DNA from 2 places in the Streptomyces sp. NPDC001502 genome. Region 1 is predicted to be linked to the other one. Evidence: riboswitches for the same ligand, from Rfam matches in the RefSeq annotation. Region 1 holds a riboswitch; the other holds the start of a gene.
What was found. Region 1 has a riboswitch for ZMP and ZTP ahead of glyA (serine hydroxymethyltransferase). Riboswitches for the same ligand answer to the same signal wherever they lie in the genome.
Positions count from the first base shown of each region.

Region 1 (10,963 bases):
TCTCTCCTCCGCTTGTCGCTGTGGACTGCTGCCGCCCCAGTGTGGCGGCAGCACCCCCATTCGTGCCAGGGCTCTCTGTCCGTAGTTGCGTTCGTCAGTGCTTGGCGGGCAGCAGACCGAGGCGGTCGTAGGCCTGCGCGAGGGTCTCGGCGGCGACCGCGCGGGCCTTCTCCGCGCCCTTGGCCAGGAGGGAATCCAGCGTCTCGGGGTCGTCCAGGTACTCCTGGGTCCGCTTCTTGAACGGTGTGACGAAATCGACCATCACGCCGGCCAGGTCGGTCTTCAGCGCGCCGTAGCCCTTGCCCTCGTACCTGGCCTCCAGCTCGGTGATCGTCTCGCCCGTGAGGGTGGAGTAGATCGTGAGCAGGTTGCTGACGCCGGGCTTCTTCTCGGAGTCGAAGCGGATCTCGGCCTCGGTGTCGGTGACCGCGCTCTTGATCTTCTTCTCGGTGACCTTGGGCTCGTCGAGGAGGTTGATCAGGCCCTTGGGGGACGACGCGGACTTCGACATCTTGATCGCCGGGTCCTGGAGGTCGTAGATCTTCGCGACCTCCTTGACGATGTGCGCGGCGGGGAGGGTGAAGGTCCGGCCGTAGCGCTGGTTGAAGCGCTCCGCCAGGTCGCGGGTCAGCTCGATGTGCTGGCGCTGGTCCTCGCCGACGGGGACGGCGTTCGCCTGGTACAGCAGGATGTCGGCGACCTGCAGGATCGGGTACGTGAACAGGCCGACGCTGGCGCTGTTGACGCCGCCCTTGGCGGACTTGTCCTTGAACTGGGTCATCCGGCTGGCCTCGCCGAAGCCGGTGATGCAGTTCATGACCCAGCCGAGCTGCGCGTGCTCGGGCACGTGGCTCTGGACGAAGAGCGTGCAGCGCTCGGGGTCCAGGCCGGCGGCCAGCAGCTGGGCGGCGGAGAGGCGGGTGTTCGCGCGCAGATCCTTCGGATCCTGCGGCATGGTGATCGCGTGCAGGTCGACCACCATGTAGAAGGCGTCGTGCGTCTCCTGCAGGGCGACGTACTGGCGGATGGCTCCGAGGTAGTTCCCGAGGTGGAACGAACCGGAGGTGGGCTGGATGCCGGAGAGCGCGCGAGGACGATCAGAAGCCATGGCTTCATTCTCTCAGGTGCGGGGGCGGGCCCGTGCCCGCCGCTGGCCGGATCATTCCGGGTCGCAGCGCCGCTCCCGGTGCGGTGCGGGGGTACCGGGCGGTAGCGGTGCGGCCGGATCCGGCCCCGGCCGAGCGACCGGTTTCCGTTCCGGGACGGGCCGGGCCAACACCGCTGCGTGGGGCTCCGCCCCAGACCCGGCGTCTCCGGCCGAGGGACGCCCTCAAAACGCCGGGCGGGGCCGGAAAATCCAGCCCCGCCGGCGTTTGAGGCGATCTTTTCCAGCCCCGCCGGCGTTTGAGGCGCGGGGTCCGGGACGGGAGCCCCAGCAGCGGTGCCGCAGGTCAGGACAGGGGCAGGCCCGGGGCCGGGAAGGCCGCCATCAGGTCCGTGACCTCCGCGCGGATCACGGCGAGCGCCTGCTCGTCCCCCTTCGCGGCGGCGTCGACCGCGCGCGAGATCCAGTCGGCCACCAGCGGCATGTGCTCTGTGGACAGGCCCCGCGAGGTCAGCGACGGCGTACCGATCCGCACCCCCGAGGGATCGAACGGCTTGCGCGGGTCGAACGGCACCGTGTTGTAGTTCACGACGATGCCCGCCCGGTCCAGGGCCTTGGCCGCGATCTTGCCCGGCACGTCCTTGCCCGTCAGGTCGATCAGGATCAGGTGGTTGTCCGTACCGCCCGAGACCAGGTCGAAGCCCTTCTGCAGCAGCGCCGCGGCCAGCGCCTTGGCATTGGCGACGACCGCGTGGGCGTACGAGACGAAGGACGGCTGCGCGGCCTCGTGCAGCGCCACCGCGATACCGGCCGTCGTCTGGTTGTGCGGGCCGCCCTGCAGGCCCGGGAAGACCGCCTTGTCGATGGCCTTCGCGTGCTCCTCCCGGCACATCAGCATCGCGCCCCGCGGACCGCGCAGGGTCTTGTGCGTGGTGGTGGAGATGACGTCGACGTGGTCCGCCGGGGACGGGTGCGCGCCGCCCGCGATCAGGCCCGCGATGTGGGCGACGTCGGCGACCAGGACCGAGCCCGCCTCGCGCGCGATCTCCGCGAAGGCGGCGAAGTCGATGGTCCTCGGCAGGGCGGTGCCGCCGCAGAAGATCACCTTGGGCCGCTCGGCGAGGGCCAGCTCGCGCACCGCGTCGTAGTCGATGAGCCCGGTGTCGGCGCGGACGCCGTACTGCACGCCCCGGAACCAGGAGCCGGTCGCCGAGACGCCCCAGCCGTGCGTCAGGTGCCCGCCCATCGGCAGGGCCATGCCCATCACGGTGTCGCCCGGCTTCGCGAAGGCCAGGTACACGGCCAGGTTGGCCGGCGAGCCGGAGTACGGCTGGACATTGGCGTGGTCCACGCCGAACAGGCCCTTGGCCCGCTCGATCGCCAGCGCCTCCACGCGGTCGATGTTCTGCTGGCCCTCGTAGTAGCGGCGGCCGGGGTAGCCCTCGCTGTACTTGTTCTGCAGCACGGTGCCGGAGGCTTCGAGGACGGCCGCGGACACGTAGTTCTCACTGGGGATCAGGCGCAGGGTCTGTGCCTGCAGCTCTTCCTCCGCCGCGACGAAGGACGCCAGCTCGGGGTCGGTGGCGAAAAGGGCGGAATGGCGGCTCGCGGACATGGCGGGCTCCTCCGGGGTCGATGTGATCGGTACCCCGCGAGGCCCAGGCGAGCGGCCCTGTATGCGGTCGAGCGCGCACGACTCCCCCGGAGTTGGTTCTCCGTACGCCAGTCGCCGTGCGTACCGGACACCTTAGCGGGCGCGCCGGGAGAGAGGTTTCTGCGTCCGGGATACGAGCGACGATAAGAAGGTGACGCCACCCTCGTCACCGCTTCACCCGGCGCTTCACCCCGCCGGACGGACGATCGGAGACCCCGTGTCGACAACTGCTGATGCCATCCGCTCCGCAGACGCGCACAGCGCGCACAACTACCATCCGCTGCCCCTGGTCGTCGCGTCCGCGGAAGGCGCGTGGATGACCGATGTCGAGGGCCGCAGATACCTCGACATGCTCGCCGGGTACTCGGCCCTCAACTTCGGGCACGGCAACCGCCGTCTGATCGACGCCGCCCGCGCCCAGCTGGAACGGGTCACGCTCACCTCGCGCGCCTTCCACCACGACCGCTTCGCCGACTTCTGTACCGAGCTCGCCGCGCTGTGCGGCAAGGAGATGGTGCTCCCCATGAACACGGGGGCGGAAGCCGTGGAGACGGCGGTGAAGACCGCCCGCAAGTGGGGCTACGAGGTCAAGGGCGTCCCGGACGGGCACGCCAAGATCGTGGTCGCCGCCGACAACTTCCACGGGCGCACCACGACCATCGTCTCCTTCTCCACGGACCACGACGCCCGCGACCACTTCGGCCCGTACACGCCGGGCTTCGAGATCGTTCCGTACGGGGACCTCACCGCGCTGGCCCACGCCGTCACCGAGAACACCGTGGCCGTGCTGCTGGAGCCGATCCAGGGCGAGGCGGGGGTGCTGGTGCCGCCCGCCGGGTACCTGAGCGGCGTACGGGAGCTGACCCGCGAGCGGAACGTCCTCTTCATGGCGGACGAGATCCAGTCGGGGCTGGGCCGGACCGGCCGGACCTTCGCGTGCGAGCACGAGGGGGTCGTCCCGGACGTGTACATCCTCGGCAAGGCGCTCGGCGGCGGCGTGGTGCCGGTGTCGGCCGTGGTCGCCGACCGGGACGTGCTCGGGGTGTTCCGGCCCGGGCAGCACGGGTCCACCTTCGGCGGGAACCCGCTCGCGTGCGCGGTCGCGCTGGAGGTCATCGCGATGCTGCGGACCGGCGAGTTCCAGGGCCGCGCCACCGAACTGGGCGAGCACCTGCACCGGGAGCTGAACCTGCTGGTCGGCGGGGGCGCGGTGACCGCCGTACGCGGCCGCGGGCTGTGGGCGGGCGTCGACATCGACCCGTCGCGGGGCACCGGCCGGGAGATCTCCGAGAAGCTGATGGAGCTCGGGGTGCTGGTGAAGGACACCCACGGGTCGACGATCCGGATCGCCCCGCCGCTGGTGATCAGCAAGGAGGACCTGGACTGGGGCCTGGACCAGCTCCGGTCGGTGCTCGGCGTGTAGGGCTTCCCCGGTTCGGTCAGAGGATGACGTGGGGCAGGAAGCGGGCGTACTCGTCCGTGACCGGCCCCGCCGATTCGCGGATGCCGAGCCCCGCCGCCTCGTCCTCGACGACCCATGCGCCGAGCACCACCCGGTTGCCGTCGAAGTCGGGCAGCGGGGCCAGGCCCTGGAAGCAGTACCGCTCCCCCTCCTCCGGTACGAAGGGCTCGCCGACGTCGCCCGCCTCGTGCAGGGTGACCCCCGCGCCCTCACGGCCGAGGAGGGGCTTGGCCACGTAGCCGGCGGACCCGGGCTCGGCGAGCTCGCGCGGGCCGTCGAGGTAGGCGGGCAGCAGGTTGGGGTGCTCCGGGAAGAGCTCCCACAGGATCGCGAGCAGCGCCTTGTTGGACAGCAGCATCTTCCACAGCGGCTCGATCCAGCAGGTGGAGCCGGAGCCGCCGCCGTGGTCGTACGTGCCGAGGACCTGCGGGCCGAACTCGTCCGTGGCCAGCCACTCCCACGGGTAGAGCTTGAAGCAGGAGCGGATGAAGCGGAGCTTCTCGTCGACGAACCGGCCGGACAGGCTGTCCCAGCCGATCTGCTCGACGGAGAGGGCGTGCGTGTCCAGGCCGGCCTGTTCGGCGGTCTCCTGGAGGTAGGCGACCGTCATCAGGTCCTCGCCGAGCTCGTCGGTCTCGGAGTGCGCGAAGTGCAGCGGGCCGGGCGGGAGCAGCTCGGCCTGGCGCCGCCAGGCGTCGACGAGGCGCTCGTGGAGGGAGTTCCACTGGTCGGCGCCGGGGAAGCGTTCCTCCATCCAGAACCACTGGGGGCTGGCCGCCTCCACGAGGGAGGTGGGGGTGTCCGCGTTGTACTCCAGCATCTTGGCCGGGCTGCCGCCGCCGTCGTAGCGCAGGTCGAAACGGCCGTAGAGGGAGGGCTGTTCGGCGCGGCGCCGCCAGGACTCGGCGATCAGCGCGGCCAGTTTCGGGTCGGTGATGCCGAGGTCGGCGAAGCGGTCGTGCTCGACGATGTGCGCGGCCGCGGCCAGGCACATGGCGTGCAGCTCCTCGACGACGTTCTCCAGGGCCTCGACCTCGGGGAGCGAGAAGGAGTAGTACGCGCTCTCGTCCCAGTAGGGGCGCAGGGAGTCGTCGGGGTAGCGGGTCAGGGGATAGATCAGACCCTGCTCCTCGACGGTCTTCTGCCAGTCGGGACGGGGCTCGATGGTGTGCCGCTGCATGGTCTCGGTCAGCCGCCGCTGGAGCCGGAGCTGGAGTGGCCGCCGATGCCGCCGCGGGTGACGGCGGACTTGTCGAAGCTGCCGCCGGCGACCTTGCCGGAGCTGACGTAGCCGCCGTAGTAGTAGGCGCCGGTGCCGCCGGTCTTGCACTCCTTGTTGTTCAGCTGGTTGAGCGTCGAACGGGAGGCGCAACGCTTGTCCGGTTCGTCGCTGCTGCCGCAGGCCACGAGCGTGGCCGCGAGCAGGCCCATGCCTCCGAGGGCGACGGCGCCGGAGCGCATGCGGCGCTGATTGGTGCTGCTGCTGTCCATGTCTGGTGCTCCCCCTGGGGCCTCGCGTGCTGCCGACAGAGTAGAGCGGGGCCACCGGCCGATGGAATCCGGCCGCCGTGAGATCCGTGACCTAGAGTCAGTTCGTGCTGATTGGGATGATTTGCGCGCTCGGTGCGGCGGTCTGCTTCGGTACGGCCTCGGTTCTGCAGGCGGTCGCGGCGCGTGCGGCGGAGCCCGGTACCGGGTCCGGAGTGGACACGGCACTGTTCCTGCGGGCCGTGCGGCAGTGGCGCTACCTGGCGGGTCTGGGCCTCGACGGAGCCGGCTTCGTGCTCCAGATCATCGCCCTGCTGCACGTCCCGATCTACGCGGTGGGGGCGGCGCTGGCGGCCAGCCTGGCGGTGACGGCGGTGGTCGCGGCGCGGCTGCTGCGGGTGCGGCTGTCCCGGACCGAGTGGGGCGCGGTGGCGGTGGTGTGCGCGGGGCTGCTGATGCTCGGGCTCTCCGCCGGGGAGGAGGGCACGGGGACCGGGTCGACGGCGCTCGAAGTGGGGCTGCTGGTGGTGGCCGGGCTGGTGCTGCTGGTCGGCGTGGTCGCGGGCCGGCTCCCGGACGGACCGCGGGCGCTGGTCCTCGGCCTCGCGGCGGGGACGGGCTTCGGGGTGGTAGAAGTCTCGGTCCGGCTCATCGACTCCCCCTGGGACCTGCGCAACCCGGCCCTGTACGCCCTCCTGCTGGGCGGCGGCGCGGCCTTCCTGCTCCTCACCTCGGCCCTGGCACGCGGCTCGGTGACGGTGGCGACGGCGGGCATGGTCCTCGGCGAGACGATCGGCCCGGCGGTGGTGGGCGTGGCCTGGCTCGGCGACAGCACCCGCGAGGGCCTGGCCTGGCTGGCGGTGACCGGCTTCGCGGTGGCGGTGGCCGGCTCCCTGGCCCTGGCCCGCTTCGGCGAACCGGCCCCACCGAAGCCGTCCCCGGCCGGGTGACCAGGGCCGCGCCGCCGCCGGGGCTTCCGCCCCAGACCCCGCTCCTCAAACGCCGGCACAATCCAGCCCCTCCGGCGTTTGAGGAGCGAGGTGCGGGGCGGAGCCCCGGTATTTCAGCCCCGCCGGCGATTGAGGCGCGTGATCGGGGGGGCGGCCCGTCAGGGAAGGGCGGCGGCGAGGGCGGCCAACGTCGGGGACCACGCGCTGTCCGACGGCGTCCCGTAGCCCACGACCACCGCGTCGCGGCCCAGCGCCGGGGCCTGCGGATGGCGGAAGCGCTCCAGTCCGTGCAAGGCCAGGTCCTGCCACGCCGCCGACTGCAGCACCGACCGCTCCAGCCCCTCCGGGAGGTCCAGCACCGCGTGCAGCCCCGCCGCGATCCCCGACACGCCCACCCGGTCCCCCACCGCCGCCACCAGTTCGTCCCGGCGCCGCCGGTACCGCAGCCGCATCCCGCGCACGTGCCGGTCGTACGCCCCGGAGGTGAGGAACTCCGCCAGCGTCAGCTGGTCCAGCGCGCTGGACGCCCATTCGGTGGGCCCCTTGGCCGCCAGGACCTCCTCCAGCAGCCCCGGCGGGACCACCATCCAGCCCATCCGCAGCCCGGGGGCCAGTGACTTGCTGGCCGTCCCGAGGTACACCACCCGGTCCGGGTCCAGGCCCTGCAGCGCGCCGACCGGCTGACGGTCGTAGCGGAACTCCCCGTCGTAGTCGTCCTCCAGGATCAGCCCGCCCGTGGTCCGGGCCCAGTCGACCGCGGCGGCCCGCCGGGCCGGGGTCAGGGCGACGCCCGTCGGGAACTGGTGCGCCGGGGTCAGCAGCACCGCTCCCGCCGCCGCGGTCAGCTCCCCCGTCCGGGCTCCCTCCCCGTCCACGCCCAGCGGGCGCGTCCGCAGACCCGCCCGCACCAGCAGGTCCCGGTGGAAGTCCAGGCCGTAGCCCTCCACCGCCACCTCCCGCACCCGCCGCGCCCGCAGTACGCCCGCCAGCAGCGCCAGCCCGTGCAGGAAGCCCGCGCACAGCACGATCCGTTCGGGGTCCGCGTACACCCCGCGCGCCCGCGCCAGGTATCCGGCCAGCGCCTGCCGCAGCTCGATCCGGCCGCGCGGGTCGGCCGCGTACCCGAAGGCCTCGTTCGGCGCGTCGGTCAGCGCCCGCCGGGCCGCCGACAGCCAGGCCGCGCGCGGGAAGCCGCCCAGGTCCGGGGAGCCGGGGATCAGGCTGTACGCGGGCCCCTTGCGCGCGGGGCGCCGTACGGGGGCGGCGGCCGCGGGCCGGCGCGGACGGGCCCGTTCGGCGACGCGGGTGCCGGAGCCCTGGCGGGCCGTCAGCCAGCCCTCGGCGACGAGCTCGGCGTACGCCTCGGCGACCGTGTTCCGGGCGATGCCCAGGTCGGCGGCGAGGGTGCGCGACGACGGCAGCCGGGTCCCGGCCGCCAGCCGCCCGCTGCGCGCGGCCTCGCGCAGGGCCTCGGTGAGCCCGGCCCGCAGGCCGCGTCCGGCGGTGAGGTCCAGGTGCAGGTCGGCGCCGAAAGTGGCCCATGATTCCGTCATGGATATGGACCATATCGGTGGGCCGCCTGACTCCTAGGGTGGATCACATGACGACCACACACGAACACGCCCCCGAGCACACCCCGCGCCTGCAGATGGCGAAGCTCGCCCCCGAGGTCTACAAGGCCGTCCTCGCCCTGGAGATCGCCTCCAAGAAGGGCCTGGACCCCTCCCTGGTCGAGCTCGTCAAGATCCGCGCCTCCCAGATCAACCACTGCGCCTTCTGCCTCGACATGCACACCAAGGACGCGATCGCCGCCGGTGAGAGCGTCGAGCGCATCGTCCAGCTGGGCGCCTGGGAGGAGTCGCGGCACTTCTACACCGAGAAGGAGCTCGCCGCGATCGAGCTCACCGAGGCCGTCACCGTCCTGACGGACGGCTTCGTGCCCGACGAGGTCTACGAGAAGGCGGCCAAGCAGTTCGAGGAGCGCGAGCTCGCCCAGCTGATCGCCGTCATCGCGACGATCAACGTCTGGAACCGCATCGGCGTCACCACCCGTCTGGTGCCGGGCCACTACACCCCGGGCATGTACAAGTAGGAGCGGTCATTCCGGCCTGAACGACTCCACGGCCGCCGTCAGGTTCGCGCGCACCGCCGTGCCGTCGGCGGCCGGGCCGGCCGCCAGCAGCGCCCACCGCCTGCCGTCCGGGGCGACGGTGATGCGCTCGATCGCACGGCGGCGTCCGTGCGATTCCTGGTTGTCGTACTCGTACACCAGCTCGCAGGACCCGCCGGGCGCCGGATCGATGGAGACCTCCTGGTAGCCGGGACGGCCACCGAGGGCCTGCGAGGAGATCCGCAGCAGCTCGCACGCTCCGACACTGTCCGCCTCGGTGACGCGGAAGATCTGGACCAGCGCGCTGCGGTCCCCGGGCCGCCGGTAGAAGGAGCCGCTGCCGTCCTCGTCGCGGCTGCGCTCCCAGCCCGTGGGCACGGCGACCGAGAAGCCGCCGTCGTCGCGGACCACCGTGTACGGCGGCGGGACCGAGGGCGACGCGGAGGACGGCGAGGGGGCGGCTGCGCTCGGGGCCGCGTTCGGACCCGTACCGGACGGCGGGGCCGGGGTACCCGAAGCCGACGGGGCCGCGGCGGGAGTTTTCGGCCCCCCGTCGCCCAGGACGAACCATCCCGCCACGGCGCAGCCGCCCACCGCCACGGCCCCGAGGGCCACCAGCAGCGGGATCTTCCACGACCGCTCCCGGCCCGGACCGCCCTGGCCGCCCTGGCCGCCCTGGCCGCCCGCCCCGCCCCCTTGCGGGCGGGGCGGGTACGAGGGCGGGGCCGGGGGCGGGTAGGAGGGCGGGGGCGGCGGCTGATCCGCCCACTCCCAGCGCTGCGACTGCGGGTTCCAGTGGGCACCGCCGCCCGTGGCCACCGGTCAGCTCCCCAGCGAGGCGAGCAGCCCGCCGAGGGCGGCGGCCGCGTTCACCGAGTCCACCACCGGGGCCCAGCGCCGGAGCGCATCCCGCAGCCGGGCGGGCAGGCCGGGCCGGATCTCCCCGGCCTCCTCCAGCTCGCCGGCGGCCTCGTCCAGTTCGGCGTCGAGGGCCGACCGGTCGGCGCTGCGGGGCAGGTGGACGAGGGCGATGCGCAGCTCCCGTACGGCCTCCAGCAGTTCGGCCGCGCCCGGGGCGGCCGCCCCCGTACCGCCGTGGTGGACGGTGGTGTTGGTGATGTCGGTACCGCCGATGCTGAAGGTGCTGCCTTCGATGCGGTTGATCCGCACCTCCCCGCTTCCCCCGTCGTGCGTCACTGCCGGTCTCCCCTGCTCGTGTGGTGGCTCGTCTGATTGTGGTGTCCGCTGCCACCCACGCTGAACGCGCTGTGGCTCACCGACTGGATGTACACCCCGCCCTCGGCCACGGTGACCGCGCGCTGCGCGAACTCCTCCGTGTGCCAGCCCGCTTCGTGCAGGGCCAGGGTCACGCCGCCGACGATCCGGTCCTGGATGGTCTTCAGGTACCGGTCCAGGTCCATCAGCTGGAACAGCGAGGCGTCCTCCTGCGCCGCCAGCTCGCGTACGGACACGGCCGGGCCGGCCGGGAGCGCGCCGCCGTGGCCCTCCGTGGCGATCTGCCACGGGCCGCGGCTGCCGCCCGACAGGGTGGTGAGCGCCTTGGAGAGCGAGCGCGGGGCGTGCCTCAGCGCCCAGACCGTCTTGGCGAAGGGGTTGTTCCGCAGGTGGCGCCGGGCCACGTCGTCGGCCTCCTGGAACTGGGGCCGCACGGGCAGCAGCACGTGCGGCGCCACCTCCAGCATCAGCATCCCGCCCTGGGTGTGGACGCGTACGAAGACGGTGATGACGAGGTTCTCGTCCCAGCCCCCGACCCGTACCCGCAGGAAGTGCCGGCGGCGCTCCCCGCCTTCCTCCACGGCGCCGGCCCGGTGCGCGGCGAAGGCCCGGTCCGAGAGGTCCGGCTCGTGCGCCGCGGGCAGCCCGGAGGCCGGGAGGAACACGCACTCGTCGATGACCAGTTCCCGCAGCCGGTCCAGTACGGCCTGCTCGGCCTCCGGCGAGCCGTGCGGCGACGGGACGCGCAGGGCCTCCAGCCGCGGCCGGATCCGGGCCACGATCCGCTCGTTGTCCAGCGGTTCGGGCGGGACCCCGTCCGTGCGGGGGCGCAGCTCGACCGACAGGTGCCAGGGGCGGTAGGCCGCGCCGGCGCCGCAGAACGGATCGTCGACGTTGTAGATGACCAGGCGGCTGTGCTGGGTCCGCCGGATCCGGTCGCGGATCCTGGCGAAACGGC
Region 1 is NZ_JBIAVW010000009.1:154,266-165,228, reverse strand. Features, by position in the region: gene trpS (tryptophan--tRNA ligase) at 95-1,108, opposite strand; gene glyA (serine hydroxymethyltransferase) at 1,452-2,720, opposite strand; ZMP/ZTP riboswitch at 2,755-2,845, opposite strand; gene rocD (ornithine--oxo-acid transaminase) at 2,977-4,182, shown strand; gene ACFY0D_RS17945 (glutathionylspermidine synthase family protein) at 4,199-5,401, opposite strand; gene ACFY0D_RS17940 (hypothetical protein) at 5,410-5,712, opposite strand; gene ACFY0D_RS17935 (hypothetical protein) at 5,829-6,659, shown strand; gene ACFY0D_RS17930 (PLP-dependent aminotransferase family protein) at 6,818-8,212, opposite strand; gene ACFY0D_RS17925 (carboxymuconolactone decarboxylase family protein) at 8,260-8,751, shown strand; gene ACFY0D_RS17920 (hypothetical protein) at 8,758-9,588, opposite strand; gene ACFY0D_RS17915 (hypothetical protein) at 9,592-9,966, opposite strand; gene ACFY0D_RS17910 (hypothetical protein) at 9,963-10,963, opposite strand, start outside.

Region 2 (9,985 bases), on a different contig from region 1:
GTCCACCCCGCCCCGCCACGCCGTCGTCATAGGCGGCAGTCTGGCCGGCCTCCTCGCGGCCGCTGTCCTCGCCGAGCACGCCACGGTCACCGTCATCGACGCCGACCCGCTGCCCGAGGGCCCGGCCCCGCGCCGTGGGCTCCCGCAGGCCCGGCACACCCACCTGCTGTGGTCGGGCGGCGCCCGGGCCATCGAGCGGATCCTGCCCGGCATCACCGCCGACTGGACGAAGGCGGGCGCCATCCGCCGCAGCCTGCCCACCGACCTCGTCTCGAAGTCCGCCCAGGGATGGATCCCGCGGTGCGGGGAGAAGCAGTTCAACATTTCCTGCAGCCGCGATCTCCTCGACTCGGTGGTCCGCGCCCGGGTGACCGGCCTGAAGGGGGTCTCCACGCTGCAGCGGAGCCGGGTACGCGCCCTGGAGGGTACGGCGTCCCGGGTCACCGGCGTCCTCGTCGACACCCCGGAGGAAGCCGGCCGGCTGCTGACCGCCGACCTCGTGATCGACGCGAGCGGTCGCGGCTCGCGCGCCCGGACCTGGCTCCAGGCGCTCGGCGTCAACGGCATCCGGCAGGCCGAGGTCGACTCGGGCCTCGTCTACGCGACGAGGATCTTCGAAGCCCCGGCCGGAGCCCACGAGATGGGCTTCCCCATCGTCAACGTCCAGTCCGACCCCAGGGTGCCCGTCCCGGGCCAGACGGCCACGATCGTGCCCATCGAGAACGGCCAGTGGCAGGCCACCCTCTCGGGGACCCGCGGCGGCCAGCCGACCGGCGACCCCGACGCGTTCATCCCGTTCGCCAAGGCCGTCCGCGACCCGATCGTCGGGGAGCTCCTGGAGGGCCGCAAGCCCCTGACGGACGTCGCCGTCACCCAGGGCACCGCCAACCGCCGGATCTACTTCGAGAAGGCCGAGCTGCCCGACGGCTTCTTCGCCGTCGGCGACTCCGTCGCCACCTTCAACCCGCTGTACGGACAGGGCATGACCGTCGCGGCCCAGGGGATCCTGGCCGTACGCACCCTGCTGCGGGCGAAGGGACTGGAGCATCCCGGGATAGGCCGCGAGGCGCAGCGCGTCATCGCGCCGCAGGTCAGCACCGCCTGGGAGCTGGCCACGTCGCAGGACATCCTGTATCCGGGAGCCACCGGGGTAAAGCCGCGTGCCGGCACCGGTCTGCTCAACGTGTACGTCAACAGGCTGATGACGGGAGCGACCACGGACGAGGTGCTCACCGCCGCCCTGTTCAAGGTCCTCACCATGAGCACCGCTCCCACCCACTGGCTCCACCCGTCGGTGGTCTGGCACGTCCTGCGTGCTTCGGACCGGGGCGCGCTGAAGGCGCCGCCGCTCACCGCCGCCGAGCGGGCCGTCGCCGGGCTCGACCGGGCGCCCGGCACCAAGCCGGGCACCGGCACGGGCACGGACACCGGCACGGGCACGGACACGGACACGGGCACGGGCACCGGCCCGTCGGCGGACCCGGTCGGCCCCGCCGACGCCGTCGGACAGGCCCGATGAGCGGCAGAATGCTGCCGCTCCTGCCCGCCTCCCTGATGGTCCTGGCGCTGCTGATCAAGGTGCCGACCCTGCGCCGGGACTGGGACCAGCCGCTGAACCGGACCGCGTGCGCGCTGCTCGTCGTCGGGGCTCCCATCAACTTCCTGGCATCGCCGTCCACCATTGCCGCGGTCAACCGCCGCACCGGCGTGGTCAACTTCTCCGCGCCCCTGGTGTTCGGCCTTGCCACGGTGTTCTCCGGGCTGTGCGTCGTCCTGGTCCTGCAGTGGCGCGGCGGGCCGCCCGCGGCCGTGCGCCGGGCCACCCGGCTGACCACGGCACTGTTCGGCACGGCGACCGCGGCGATCGTCGTCCTGTTCGTGATCGGCGACGCGCCGGTGGAGCGGCTCCAGGACCTGGACACGTACTACGCGACCACGCCCTGGATCCGCGAGATGATCGTCTGCTTCCTCGTGGCGCACACCATGGGCACCTCGGCCCTGACCTGGCTGTGCGGCAAGTGGCTGGCGCGCGCGGACCGCGCGCTGCGCCCGCTGCGCACCGGGCTGGCCCTGATCGTGGTCGCCGGGCTGATGGACCTGGCCTACCTGGCCGCCAAGTGGGCCTCGGTGGTGGCCCGCTGGGCCGGCCACGACTGGGTGTTCCTGTCCACGGACGTGGCACCGCCACTGGCCGGGGCCGCCGGGCTGCTGCTCGGTGCCGGATTCGTCGTGCCGCTGGTCGGCGGGTCGGCGACATGGGTGGCCCTCAGCCAGTACCGGCGGCTGCGCCCGCTGTGGAAGGCGCTGCGCGGATTCGCCGCGGCCCAGGGGCGGACCGTCCCGCTGGCCTGGTGGTCCCCGGTGGGGATCCGGCTCATCCACCGCGAGTCGGTCATCGACGACGGCATCCTGGCGCTGGCCGGCTGGTTCGACCCCCAGGTCCACGGCGCCGCGTACGAGGAGGCCCGGGGCCGGGGCATGGGCGAGGCGCGGGCCGCCACGGTCGCGGACGCCGCCGTCCTGGCGGCCGCCTGCCACCGCAAGGCCGCCGCCGCGCGCGGATCCGTGCCGGGGCCGGCCGCGATCCCGGAGCCCTACCGTCTGGGCCGGCGGCCCCTGACCGCCCTGGCGGACGCGTTCCGTACCTCCGACATCGTCGCCGGGGCCCGTGACGCGGCCACCGCCGGCACGCCGGACCTGAACCCCGGCCCGGTCGGCGCCTGAGGGCCCACGGTCCGCACGCCACGGGCGTGCGGACCGGCCACCCGGGGAAAACGCGACGCCCCGGACCGAGGGCCGGCCGGGGCGTGCGTGCGCGTGTGAGCGCGGGCGTGCGTCGTACGCGGGATCCGCGCGGTGGGATCAGAGCTCCGCGAGGTCCAGCCCGGCCTGCGCGGCGGCCGCCTGCACGGTCTGCTCCAGCAGTACGGCGATGGTCATCGGGCCGACACCACCCGGCACCGGAGTGATCAACGAGGCCCGGGCGGCGGCCGACTCGAAGTGCACGTCGCCGACGTTGCCCTCGTTGTAACCGGCGTCGAGGACCACCGCGCCCGGCTTGATGTCCTCGCCGCGGATGAACTCGGCCTTGCCGACGGCGGCGACCAGCACGTCCGCCTGGCGCACGATCGAGGGCAGGTCCTGGGTGCGCGAGTGGCAGTAGGTGACGGTGGCGTTCTGCTCCAGCAGCAGCATTCCGGCCGGCTTGCCCAGGATCGCGCTGCGGCCGACGACGACGGCGTGCTTGCCGGTCAGGTCCACGTCGTAGGCGGCGAGCAGGCGCATGATGCCGCCGGGGGTGCAGGAGACGAAGCCCGGCAGCCCGAAGCCCATGGCGGCGAAGGAGTGCATGGTGACCCCGTCGACGTCCTTGCCCGGGGCGATGGCCTCGAAGGCGGCGCGCTCGTCGATGTGGTGCGGGACGGGGTGCTGGAGCAGGATGCCGCTGATCTCCGGGTCCTCGGACAGCGCGGTGAGGGTGGCCACCAGCTCCTCGGTGGTGGTCTCGGCCGGAAGCTCGACGTGGCGGGAGGTGATCCCCGCCTTGGCGCAGCGGTTCTGCTTCATGCGGACGTAGGTCACGGAGGCCGGGTCCTCGCCGACCAGCACGGTCGCGAGGCAGGGCGCGGTGCCGGTGCGCTCGGTGATCTTCGCCGCGTAGGCGGCGGTCTGCTCCGAGATGCGGCGGGCGAGGGCCGTGCCGTCCATCAGCTGGGCGGAGCCGGCGGCAGAGGCGGTGGCAGAGGCAGTCTGGGCAGTCGTCACGGGGTCTCCTGAACGTCGCTGCGGATCGCGGTTCGCCCAGGCGCGCGGCAGCCGACGTACCGGAGGTCCACAGGTACGCCGGGCCGCTCCCCGGTGGTGATCCACCCGAACGCCAGTCACGGCCCGCCGACCACTGTAGTCGACATATCCGGTGGTTGTCGGGCGTCCGACCTGGGACGATCAATGCATGACGCGTACTTTCGACCATCTTGTCGCCGAGGCCGAGTCCGTCTCGGTGGACGGCTGGGACTTCTCCTGGCTCGACGGCCGGGCCACCGAGCAGCGTCCCTCCTGGGGGTACCAGCGGCTCATGGCCGAGCGCCTGGCCCAGGTCCGGTCCGCGCTGGACATCCAGACCGGTGGCGGCGAGGTCCTGGCCGGGTGCGCTCCGCTGCCGCCGCTGACGGCGGCCACCGAGTCCTGGCCGCCCAACGTGGAGAAGGCGACGCGGCTGCTGCACCCGCTGGGCGCGGTGGTGGTCGCCGACGCCGACGAGCCGCCGCTGCCCTTCGGCGACGCGGCCTTCGAGCTGGTGACCAGCCGGCACCCGGTGACCATCTGGTGGGAGGAGATCGCGCGGGTGCTGACGCCGGGCGGCAGCTACCTCTCGCAGCAGGTCGGCCCGGCGAGCGTCTTCGAGCTCGTCGAGTACTTCCTCGGCCCGCAGCCCGAAGGGATCCGGCGCTCCCGGCACCCCGACGACGCGGTCGCCGACGCCACCGCGGCCGGCCTCGAAGTCCTCGATCTGCGCTCCGAACGTCTGCGCACGGAGTTCCACGACATCGGAGCCGTGATCTACTTTCTACGGAAGGTGATCTGGATGGTGCCCGGCTTCACGGTCGGGCAGTACCGGGACCGGTTGCGTGAGCTCCACGAACGGATCGAACGCGAAGGTCCGTTCGTCGCTCACACCGCCCGCTTCCTCATCGAGGCCCGCAAAACGGGCTGATCTGAAGGGCGGACGGATCTGCGCCGGATCGGGTTGCGTGGCCACAGCGTGGCGCAGGTCACTCAATTCAGCGCGTAACGAATCGACTCGGGCATGCGATGAACCGACAGGTGTCCTCGCGCGGCCCGGAATACAGACCCCCCTCGGGTCTGTTTCCCGAGTTCGCGCGATGATGTCCCGCCCACCCTTAATCTGTTCGCAACGAGAGGCTCCTTGTGTCGCTCAGCCCGTCCCGTACGTTCCCTCCGGAGATCGCCGAATCCGAGGCCCTTGTCGCGCTCGTCGAGCGCGGCCGCGAGCAGGGTCACATCAACGGTGACGACGTGCGCCAGGCCTTCGAGGCCGGCCGCATCCCGGTGGACCAGTGGAAGCGGGTCCTGCGCAGCCTGAACCAGGTCCTGGACGAGGAGGGTGTCGCCCTCCACGTCAGCGCGGCCCCTGCCACCAAGGCTGCCGCCAAGAAGCCCCGCAAGGCTGCCGCCGCCCCGGCCCGCACCGTCGCCAAGAAGGCCGCCGCGGCGCCGCGCCCCATCGGCGCCCGCAAGACCGCGGCCACCGCCGCGGCGACGGCCGTCACCACCACCGCCACGGCGATATCCGCTTCGTCGGCCGCAGCCATCGGGGACGAGGCGTCGGCCGAGGCCGCCGCCGAGCCGAAGAAGCGCACGGTCAAGAAGACCGCCGCCAAGAAGACCGCCGTGAAGAAGACCGCGGCGAAGAAGACCAGCGCCAAGGACGCCGACGAGGGCGAGACTCCCGCCGTCGAGGGCGAGGACTGGGCTGCCGAGGACCTCGCCGACGAGGCCGAGGACGAGGCGCCCAAGGCCGGCGGCACCCAGGGCTTCGTCCTGTCCGACGACGACGAGGACGACGCCCCGGCGCAGACGGTCATGGTGGCCGGTGCCACCGCCGACCCCGTCAAGGACTACCTCAAGCTCATCGGCAAGGTGCCGCTCCTCAACGCCGAGCAGGAGGTGGAGCTCGCCAAGCGCATCGAGGCGGGCCTGTTCTCCGAGTACAAGCTCGAAGAGGAGGAGGACCACAAGCCCGCCTTCAAGCGCGAGCTGGAGATCCTGGTCGAGGACGGCCGCCGCGCGAAGAACCACCTGCTGGAGGCCAACCTCCGCCTCGTGGTCTCCCTCGCCAAGCGCTACACCGGCCGCGGCATGCTCTTCCTGGACCTGATCCAGGAGGGCAACGTCGGCCTGATCCGCGCGGTCGAGAAGTTCGACTACACCAAGGGCTTCAAGTTCTCCACGTATGCGACCTGGTGGATCCGGCAGGCGATCACGCGTGCCATGGCCGACCAGTCGCGCACCATCCGCATCCCCGTGCACATGGTCGAGATCATCAACAAGCTCGCCCGCGTGCAGCGCCAGATGCTCCAGGACCTGGGCCGTGAGCCCACCCCGGAGGAGCTGGGCAAGGAACTCGACATGACCCCCGAGAAGGTCATCGAGGTCCAGAAGTACGGCCGTGAGCCGATCTCCCTGCACACCCCCCTGGGTGAGGAGGGCGACAGCGAGTTCGGTGACCTCATCGAGGACTCCGAGGCGGTCGTCCCGGCGGACGCGGTCTCCTTCACCTTCCTCCAGGAGCAGCTCCAGTCCATCCTGGGCACGCTCTCGGAGCGCGAGGCGGGCGTGGTCTCCATGCGCTACGGCCTCAACGACGGCCAGCCGAAGACCCTGGACGAGATCGGCCGCGTGTACGGGGTCACCCGTGAGCGCATCCGCCAGATCGAGTCCAAGACCATGTCGAAGCTGCGCCACCCGTCGCGTTCGCAGGTGCTGCGCGACTACCTCGACTGAGCCGATCTCCTCCGGCACGCCCCTGACCTGCGGACCCGCGGGTCGGGGGCGTTCTGCATCCGGCCACGGGCCGGGACCGGCCGGACCGGACCGGACTGGGCCAGGCCAGGTCAGGTCAGGTCAGGCGGAAGACGGGTCCCCTGGGGGTGAAGGGCAGGGAGGCACCCTGGGGGATCAGATAGGCGTGCTCGCGCCGGATGCGCAGGGTGTCGCACCAGCCGTCCGTGATCACCAGGACCGGGGCCCCGGGCGGGAAGTCCTCCGCCCGCTGCAGCAGGTCGACGCCCGGCTGCAGCTCGGTCCCGCCGCGCCCGCGGACCCGTACGCGGCCCGCGATCTCGGTCGGGGGCAGATAGCCCGCGTCGTACGGCGCGGCGTCGCAGAAGACGACGCGTGCCGCCGGTACGTCGCGGGCCTGCGCGTACGAGGCGATGGCGCCCAGCGCCTTGCCGAGCAGGGCCGCGTTCATCGACCCCGAGGTGTCGAGGACCACGCCGAAGGTGCAGCGGGCGACCTCCTCGGGCGGGAAGTAACGGCCCGCGCGCGGAATGTCCGGGGTGGACGCCTGGCGGCGCGCCGGGCGCGCGAAGCTCCGTACCGGCTCGGTGCGCGGCACGTACTCGTCGAACCAGCGGGCGAGCCGGGCGTCCCACGGCACGGGCGGGTGGGCCAGGGCCCGGATCTCCTGGATCAGCCCGGCGGGCAGCAGGCCGCGCTCCCCGTACGTGTGCAGGTCGAAGCCCTGGACCAGGCCGCGCCGGTAGAACTCGTCCAGGTCGGCGTACGGTGCGCTGCCCCGGTGGGGCAGCGGGTCGCCCAGGATGTCCCCGCGGCCCTTGCCGCGCAGGGTGGCGAGGCGGCGCATCCGGCGCAGGTCGGTGGTGATCCGGTCGTAGACCTCCTCGACGGAGAGGTCCTTCAGCTCGGGGTCGTACAGCAGCCCGGCGGGCATCTCGCCGACGCCCATCTCGACGAGCCAGCCGTTGACGACGTAGTCGGCGGCGACGTTGTGCAGGTACGGGTCCCGGGCGCCGCGGCGCTCGCCGTGGCGCAGGGCGGCGTGCAGCATCTCGTGGGCCAGGATGAACCGCCATTCCCCCTCCTCGAAGCTGCGGAGCGGGTTGACGTAGATCTCCCCGGCGGTGGCGCTGACCGCGGCGATGTCGATGTCCTGGGCACGGGCCAGCTCGGCGTCGGCGACGATCTTCAGGCCGCTGGCCAGGCCGCCGAGGAGCGGGTACGAGGAGACGAACCAGTTCAGGGCGCGGTCCCACGGGCGCTGCGCCACGCGTTCCCCCGTGACCCGGTCGCGGCGCCCGCCGGCGACCTCCATGGCGGCGGAGACGCTGCGGGTCAGGGCGTGCGCGAAGGCGGTCTCCCAGTCGGGGACCGGGGTGGAGTTCCATGCCTGCCAGGTGACCAGGAGCTGGTCGGGGTGGTCGCCGGCGGTGCCGCAGAGCTCGTAGGCGGCGGGGATGCCGTCCCGGCGCCAGCGGGCCGCGAGCAGTTCCTCGTCACCGCCGGGGTACTCGGCCGGGAGGTCGTCAGGGGGCCGGACGGACGGCTGGGTCAGCAGGAAGCGGTTGACGACGGCGCAGCGGGCGGCGAGGTCGAAGCGGTCGGGCTGCGCGCGGTGCCGGTCGGCCGCGGCCGGGACGTGGCCGAAGCCGAGGTGGAGCAGGGCGTGGGCGAGGGCCCACGCCCAGGTGCCGGGCTCGGCGCGCAGGCCGGAGCGGACGTGGAGTACGCCGTTGGAGTCCACGGCGACCAGGCCCGCGGCGGGGGTCCCGGGGCACTTGGGCTGCTCGCACACGCTCCCGCCGACGGCGGCGAGGGCCGGGTTGCGCTTGACCAGGGCGAGCCCCTCGGCGAAGGCCTGGGCGGCGGGGTCGGGCTGGGTCTTCTTCCTGGGCCGGGGGCGCGACACGCTCACCGGCGGGCCTCGACCAGGCGCGGCATGTCCCGGGCGGCCTCCACGAGGAACCAGGAGGGCAGCACGGGCAGGCCGTCGGCGTCGTCGGCGATGACGGTCTGTGCCACCTCCACGGAGATCTCGGCGAGCTGGACCAGCAGCGCCTTGGCCCGGTAGGCGGTCTGGCGCAGGGCGGGCGAGACGTGCTCGCGCTGTGCGGGCAGCTCCTTGACCAGGCGGCCCCGGAAGGCCTCGGCGAGGTAGTAGAGCAGGTCGCGGTCGGCGGGGCGGGTGGGCCAGGAGGCGTCGCCCTTCATGATCGCCTCGATGCCGAAGCTGTGCCGCACGATCTTGGCGTAGCCGCAGAAGGAGACGGCGTGCGCCGGGGTGAGGGTGCCGTGCGCGATCACCTTGAGGGTCTGCTCGTCCAGTTCCGTGCCGAAGGAGTGCAGGGCGTCGGAGAGCATGTGCCAGGAGCGCGGGGTGGAGAAGGGCTCCTCCGTCTTGGGCGGCTGCGACCAGAGGTGGTCGGGGCGGTCGGTGAGGTAGTCGGTCACCCAGGGGTGGATGCCGTGCTCGCCGGCCCAGACCAGCCAGTCCTGTGCGGACGCCTGGAGGTGGACGTGGGTGAGGCGGTTGACCAGCGCGGAGGCGATCGGCCGGGCCAGCGCGTTGTCGGTGGCCCGGTTGCCCGCGCCGATGACGATGGAGCCGGCCGGGAGCTCGTAGGAGCCGATCCGGCGGTCGAGGATCAGCGAGTAGAAGGCCTTCTGGACGTCCGGGCTCGCGGCGTTGAGTTCGTCGAGGAAGAGGCAGTACGGCTCGTCGCGGGCGATGGCCTCGGGCGGGCAGAAGACGGACCGGCCGTCGCGGATCTGCGGGACGCCGATCAGGTCCTCGGGCGCGAGCTGGGTGCCGAGCAGGCTGACGCACTCCAGCCCCAGCGCGTCGGCGAACTTCCTTACCAGCGAGGACTTTCCGATGCCGGGAGCCCCCCAGAGGAACACCGGCCGGACGGTGGCGAGGCCGAGCAGCAGTTCGGGGATCTGGGCGGGGGTGACGGTGACGGCAGCCTGCACGGGCGTGGATGTCCTCGGGGGTGCGGCGGGTGTGTGGTGCGGCCAGTGTCGCCGCACCGCACACCGCGGGGCATCCGGTTTTCCCCGGCCGCGGGGCCGTCAGGTTTCGAGGAGGTGCTTGAGCTTCTCCTCGCCCCGGGGCATCTCCTTGCGGACCATGGGCCTGACCACGAGGGGTACGAGGGCCCGGCCCACGCCGTGGCCCTCGAAGTCGACGTCCAGGGTGAGGCGGGAGCGGGTGCCGCCGTCGAGGGGTTCGACGGTGCCGCGCACATCGGGTCGTACCGGCCCGTCGACCCCGTGCACGTGCCAGCTCCTCGGCGGGTCGAGCTCCACGAACTCCATGGTCGTGGGGACCCGCCGGCGGCCGATCTGCCGGGTGACGAGGACCCTCGAACCGACGTGCACGGGGAGATCGCCGATGGGGACGGCGGATACGGCGCTGTCCTGCCACTCCGGCAGGTGGGTC
Region 2 is NZ_JBIAVW010000008.1:57,825-67,809, forward strand. Features, by position in the region: gene ACFY0D_RS15785 (NAD(P)/FAD-dependent oxidoreductase) at 1-1,519, shown strand, start outside; gene ACFY0D_RS15790 (MAB_1171c family putative transporter) at 1,516-2,724, shown strand; gene ACFY0D_RS15795 (bifunctional 5,10-methylenetetrahydrofolate dehydrogenase/5,10-methenyltetrahydrofolate cyclohydrolase) at 2,863-3,708, opposite strand; ZMP/ZTP riboswitch at 3,793-3,895, opposite strand; gene ACFY0D_RS15800 (class I SAM-dependent methyltransferase) at 3,953-4,714, shown strand; gene ACFY0D_RS15805 (RNA polymerase sigma factor) at 4,930-6,525, shown strand; gene ACFY0D_RS15810 (hypothetical protein) at 6,641-8,452, opposite strand; gene ACFY0D_RS15815 (MoxR family ATPase) at 8,455-9,516, opposite strand; gene ACFY0D_RS15820 (SRPBCC family protein) at 9,616-9,985, opposite strand, start outside.
Region 2: it holds a riboswitch for ZMP and ZTP, as region 1 does, so the genes downstream of both, ACFY0D_RS15795 (bifunctional 5,10-methylenetetrahydrofolate dehydrogenase/5,10-methenyltetrahydrofolate cyclohydrolase) here and glyA (serine hydroxymethyltransferase) in region 1, are expected to answer to the same signal.